Linked DNA regions of Solitalea canadensis DSM 3403. Each later gene encodes a partner of the first gene's protein in a complex. Links are inferred from orthologs where the notes say so. Each region holds a gene or a part of one and is shown in the gene's direction. Other genes may lie near its edges.

Evidence for each region. Proteins that work in one complex are often made in the same cells at the same time.
Region 2: the proteins of trxA (region 1) and trxB are in contact, whole or in part, in a crystal structure (PDB 1F6M), measured with the Escherichia coli proteins. The link is inferred for Solitalea canadensis DSM 3403 from one-to-one orthologs.

The regions. Positions count from the first base shown.
Region 1 is NC_017770.1:637,732-641,050, forward strand. Bases 1-2,882 are described here. They hold trxA (thioredoxin), read left to right. Parts: upstream 1-1,222; coding sequence 1,223-1,543; downstream 1,544-2,882. Other genes in these bases: dnaE (DNA polymerase III subunit alpha), read left to right, coding at 1-318; SOLCA_RS02550 (autotransporter domain-containing protein), read left to right, coding at 472-1,137; SOLCA_RS02560 (DUF58 domain-containing protein), read left to right, coding at 1,652-2,554. UniProt on the Escherichia coli protein: Participates in various redox reactions through the reversible oxidation of its active center dithiol to a disulfide and catalyzes dithiol-disulfide exchange reactions.
Region 2 is NC_017770.1:1,495,277-1,498,599, reverse strand. Bases 1-2,886 are described here. They hold trxB (thioredoxin-disulfide reductase), read left to right. Parts: upstream 1-899; coding sequence 900-1,874; downstream 1,875-2,886. Other genes in these bases: SOLCA_RS06050 (dicarboxylate/amino acid:cation symporter), read left to right, coding at 2,199-2,886; mnmA (tRNA 2-thiouridine(34) synthase MnmA), read left to right, coding at 1-825. Also shown: more of SOLCA_RS06050, read left to right, coding at 2,887-3,323.

The DNA.
Region 1 (3,319 bases):
TTTAAGCCACGTTTCGGGCAAGCAGATAACTTGGAGTTCAAAGTGGAGAGCATTCAACTGCTGTCAGAAATTCGCGAAAAAATGGCTAAGAATGCCACATTGTCATTTCCCTTGCATGAGGTTACGTTAGAGTTCATCGACAACCTTGAGACTTTGTGTAAGGCTCATCCCGGTAATTGCAAATTGAAATTAAATGTGGTTGATCCGATTGAGCGAATCGTCTTGGATCTACCTTCAAAATCAATAAAAATTGATCCTAATAATACATTCATGAATGAATTAAGTAAGTTCAAGAATGTAAATTTCACTTTGAATTAAAAACTGCTTTTAGTTTGATGAAAATAAAGCCCTCAATATTAATTTATTGAGGGTTTTTTGGGTACTGTAATTTCTTTTTTACAAACCATTAGGCGCTGTTAAATAACTATAGTTAATATTTGACAAATATTAACCAATGAAAATTAACTAAAAATGAAAAAACATCTATTTTTAATAGCTGCACTTATTGTAGCAACATTTACTGCAAATGCACAAATCAGTAAAGGAAACCAAGCTATTGGATTAAGTTTTTCAGGTGGTTCCAATAGTATTAAAAACCAGACTGGTAATGAAAATGAGGATGGGAAGAATAAAAATGCGGCTATTTCCTTCGATTACAGTTATTTTGTAGCTGATAAAACGGCAATTGGTGCATTCTTAGGATTTACCCATTCTGATGCTAATTCAATCTCAAATGGCGATGATGTTTTGGACTCAAAAGGAGATTCATATGCATTCGGTGTTTTTGGGAAAAAGTACTTTATGATTTCAGATAAATTCGGGGGACTTGGACAATTATCACTATCCGGATCAGATTTTAAAAGTGAAAGTACAAATATAGTAGCTGATGTTTCGTCAAAGTTTAAATCATGGGCTTTAGGAACAGGAGTTAATGCAGGATTTGTATTTTTCCCTTGGAAACGATTAGGAATTGAAACCAGTTTGAATGTATTTAATCTTTCTTACAATGAATCCACTACAACTCATTCTTCTGGAGTAATTACCAAAGGTTCTGGATATAATCTATCGTCATCTTTTACTCAAAGTTTTGAAGATATCAAATTCACCCTGCGTTACCATTTCGGATTTAAGAAGTAATTCTGTCAGTTAAATTTCTTCAAACATTCGTTGGAACAATTATTGACTCAATCTGTTATATTTGCAAACGTAAATTTTTAAAAATATGGCTTTAGTAATAACCGACGCAAACTTCGAAGAAGTTGTATTGAAATCAGATAAACCTGTATTAGTTGATTTCTGGGCAGAATGGTGTGGCCCATGCCGCATGGTGGGTCCAGTTGTTGAAGAGTTAGCGAATGAATATGCTGGCAAAGCAGTTATTGGAAAAGTTGATGTGGATAATAACCCAGAAGTTTCAATGAAATTTGGTATCCGTAACATTCCAGCTTTGTTATTCTTCAAAAATGGTGAAATTGTAGATAAACAAATTGGCGCAGTTCCAAAATCGGTTTTAGCCGGTAAATTGGAAGCTCAATTAAGCTAATTATAAATAACGCACTAATTTTATAAAGGCCCCGAAGTTTTTCGGGGCCTTTATTTTTTAAAATCGTATTTTGCTGTCAATACCATTTTGAATAAGGAACAGATTAACATGCTCGAAAACAAAGAAGAACTACAGCAAATAAACCTTGAAATTTTGGCCAACCAGGTTGTTGAAGGATTTATTACGGGTTTACATAAAAGCCCGTTTCATGGTTTTTCTGTTGAGTTTGCCGAACATCGCTTATATAATACAGGTGAGTCGGTAAAAAACATCGATTGGAAGTTATTCGGTCGTACTGATAAGTTATTTACCAAGCGATTTGAAGAAGAAACCAATTTACGATGTCAGTTGGTTATTGATGCGTCTTCGTCCATGTATTATCCTGAAGGAAAAGATAATAAGCTTCAATTCTCCGTTTATTGTGCAGCTGCCCTTATTAATTTGTTAAAACGTCAGCGTGATGCATTTGGATTAAGTGTTTTTGCTGACAAAGTAGTATTGTCTACTCCTGCAAAATCGACAACACCGCATCAACGCTTTCTATATTTTGAATTAGAAAAATTAATGGCCGACCGGCCTAAGCAAAAGACTACTGCGATTGTAAATGCTTTGCACGAGATAGCTGAAAATATTCACAAGCGATCAATGGTGGTTATTTTTAGCGACATGATGGAAAGTAAGGAAGATGAAGACGATCTTTTTTCAGCGCTCCAACATTTAAAGCACAACAAACATGAAGTGATCCTTTTTAATGTTACTGATAAACGACATGAACAGGATTTTAGATTTGAAAATCGTCCTTATTTGTTTGTTGACGTTGAGAACGGTGAAGAAATAAAAGTGCAGCCCGGACAGGTTAAAGAGCAGTATTTAAAAGCCATGACTGAGTTTAAGCATAATCTGATGCTTAAATGCGCTCAGTACAGGATTGATTTTATTGACGCTGATATGAATGAAGGGTTTTACCCGGTGCTTAATTCGTACCTGGTAAAAAGAAACAAGATGATGTAATAAACCTTCGATTTTTGACTAGTCCTGAAATAGGTTGACTCTTTTTGGAGTTACTAATTTGGCTTAAAAACCTCAAACATCCTCAAAAATGTTTGAGGTTTTTTTGTAAGTCTTTATGATTATTTCTTGTTGCTGATGCATTTGTTGAGGTGTTAATAGCTGGCAGCTACTGTGCGGACGCAGTGTGTTATAAAGGTTGATACTTTGTGAAGTTTGCCGAAAAGCTGCATTCAGGTCTTCTAACTGTTCACTTAATCCAAATTCGTCTTTTAAGATTCCGTTCATTCTTTCTGCTATTGCATTTTCGTAAGGACTTCCGTTTTCTGTCATACTGATTTGAATGCCATTCTCCTGTAGGATGCTGACATACGCCTTACTACAGTATTGCAGCCCCCGATCAGAATGATGAATCAGAGCAGAGGAATATTTTCGGTTCTTTAAAGCCATTTTCAAGGCCTTGGCCGTAGAGGCGGCTTCCATATTATCGCATAGTTCATACCCCATAATTTGTTTAGAATAGGCATCGGTAATTAAATGAAGGAAGGCATTGCCTTCTACTGTATCCAGATAAGTTATATCTGCAACCCATACCTGCTCCGGCCGACTTATCCTGATGTCTTTAATTTGGTTTGGGTATTTATGCATCCAGTGCCTTGAATTAGTCGTGACTGTATACCGCTTTCTTTTCGTGATAAGCAGCCCTTGTTTCCTTAAAAGGGTAAAAAGTTTATCCCGGCCGATATCGATTTCTCCTTTTAGCATATA
Region 2 (3,323 bases), 860 kb from region 1 along the record:
GACAATTTTGTTGATGAATACCTTGCCGGACGCACACCTAATCCATGTGTATTGTGTAATACACACATTAAGTGGGAAGCGTTGATGAAACGTGCAGATAAACTGGATTGTGAGTTTATTGCTACCGGACATTATGCTCAGATCCGCCAAGAAAATAACCGTTATGTCGTTTCCAAAGGTCTGGATGACAATAAAGATCAATCCTATGTACTTTGGGGTGTTTCTCAATATAACTTAAGCAGAACTAAACTTCCATTAGGAGGCTTTAAGAAAACAGAAATTCGCCAAATGGCAATGGATATGGGTCAGGTAGATTTGGCTAACAAAAGTGAAAGTTATGAGATCTGTTTTGTTCCTGATAATGATTACCGTTCTTTCCTGAAACACCGCGTCCCAGATTTAGAATCGCGTGTTGATGGTGGCGATTTTGTGTTAACAGACGGAAGAAAAGTTGGAAAACATAAAGGATACCCATTTTACACTATTGGTCAGCGTAAAGGATTAGGTATTGCATTGGGAGAACCGGTATTTGTTACCCGCATTATACCCGAAACCAATACCGTTGTTTTAGGAAAGGAAGAAGATTTAAAAAGCGCTCAGGCGTTTGTAAGAAATCACAATCTGATCAAATACGATTCTATTAATCAGCCTATCGAAGCTGTTACAAAAATCAGGTATAAAGATTCAGGTACAATGAGTACTATTGTCCAGGACGGTGATTTGATCAAAGTGAATTTTGATCATTCGGTATCGGCTATTGCGCCGGGACAATCAGCTGTATTCTATGAAGGAAATGATTTAATTGGCGGAGGATTCCTTTGCTAATTAAAGGTATTAACTTATAGCTTAGATTTAGTAACCAATCAATAACCTAAACATAATAAAGAGAAAGAACAAAAATGTCGAACGAAGTAGAACACATTCACACCCTGATCATCGGATCGGGTCCTGCAGGTTATACAGCGGCAATTTACGCAGCTCGCGCAGATCTTAAACCTGTTATGTACACCGGGCTTCAACCGGGAGGACAGTTAACCACCACTACTGAAGTTGAGAATTTTCCAGGTTATCCTGAAGGAACTCAAGGTCCGGAAATGATGGAAGACTTCAAGAAACAAGCTGAGCGTTTTGGCACAGAAGTACGTTTCGGAATCGTAACTGCCGTTGATTTTTCATCGTTACCTCACAAAGTAACATTGGATGATGGCAAAACTGTAACTGCTGATGCAGTAATTATTTCAACAGGAGCTTCTGCAAAATGGCTGGGATTACCATCGGAACAGAAGTATAATGGTTTTGGCGTTTCTGCATGCGCTGTTTGCGATGGATTTTTCTTCCGTAAACAAGATGTAGCAATTGTTGGTGCAGGTGATACCGCAGCTGAAGAAGCAACTTACCTTGCCAAACTTTGTCAAAAAGTATACATGATCGTGCGTAAAGGTGAAATGCGTGCTTCAAAAGCAATGCAACACCGCGTATTAAATACGCCAAACATTGAAGTTTTATATCACTCTGAAACAAAAGAGATCTTAGGTGATGGACAAAATGTAACAGGTGCACTTATCGTTAATAACGAAACCGGAGAAGAAAAAACAATTGATATTACCGGTTTCTTTGTTGCTATCGGCCACAAACCGAATACAGATGTATTCAAAGGTTGGCTTGATATGGATGAAAACGGTTATATCATTACACAACCTGGCAGCACTAAAACAAATGTTGAAGGTGTTTTTGCAGCCGGCGACGTACAAGACCATATTTATCGTCAAGCTGTTACTGCTGCAGGTTCAGGCTGTATGGCAGCATTAGATGCTGAACGTTATATTGCAGCAAAAGAGCATAGCTCTGTATATGCAGAAGATTTAAGCAACTAATTTAGTTTATTTTATACTATTGAGAGGCCATCGTATTGATGGCCTTTTCGTTTTCACCTCTCTCCTCTTTCAAGATAAATTCTTACCTTAAGAACTAAGCGTTCATTACATCTGCAGAACAATAAAGAAAAGATTTGTCGTCTGACCAAAAGAGCCCAACATATAAGAATGTATGACCAATAATAAGAGTCCGATAACATATTCCGGTTATTACCAACAAACTATAATCATTGTTTTAAAAGAAAACTGATTACAACCTATTGCACACGCTATGTAGGCTCATTCTTTTTATTAGTTTTGCGGTTTATCAATTTATCCTTTTCTATGAAGCAGAAGAAAAACAGACTAACCCTTTATATTTTTATTGCCCTCATTTTGGGCATTGTATTGGGTTATGTGCTAAACATTTCCTACATCCATACTTATAATGACGGTATTATAAAAGCCACAGCCCAAATCGAACAGGCTGAAAAAAAGCTGACTACCGTTACTGATAGTACCTCAGCTGACTACAAGCAATTAAAAGCTGAGATTGTAACTGCTCAAAAAAGTAAATCAGAAAATGATAAAGCGCGCGAGAAAAAACTTGAAATGTTTACCGTTTTAAGTGACATTTTCCTGCGATTGATAAAAATGATCGTTGCTCCGTTGGTACTTACCACGCTTATTGTGGGTGTGGCAAAATTGGGTGACATCAGGGCTGTTGGCCGTATTGGCGGAAAGACCTTATTATGGTTCCTTAGCGCAAGTTTACTTTCGCTGGTATTAGGAATGATATTGGTAAACGTCTTCCGCCCGGGAGAAGCAATGAACCTTCCACTGCCCGACAGTCATACAAGCACAGGTATACAAAAAGCAGCATTGAGTTTCAGAGACTTTATTGCACACGTATTCCCTAAAAGTGTAATTGAATCAATGGCTACCAATGAGATCTTGCAAATCGTTGTATTTGCCTTATTCTTTGGTGTTGCAACAGCTGCTATTGGTGAGCAGGGAAAAATTGTTATCAAATTGTTTGATGCAGTTGCCCATGTTATATTAAAAGTTACCGGTTATGTAATGAACTTCGCTCCATTTGCAGTTTTCGGAGCCATGACCGCCATTATTGCAAAACAGGGCTTAGGTATTTTATCAACCTATGCCATCTTCATCGTTGAGTTTTACGGAGGCTTGCTACTCTTATGGTTGATATTAACCTTAATCGGTTCAACCATTTTAGGCAAACGCTCTTTCAACCTTATCGGCCGACTTAAAGAGCCTATTTTATTGGCATTTAGTACAGCAAGTAGTGAAGCTGCCTACCCTAAAACCATGGAACAGCTTGAGCGTTTTGGCTGTAAAAACAAAATTGTAAGCTTTGTGCTTCCATTAGGCTATTCCTTCAACCTTGACGGGTCGATGATGTACATGACTTTTGCTTCATTATTCATTGCACAGTCGTATGGCATT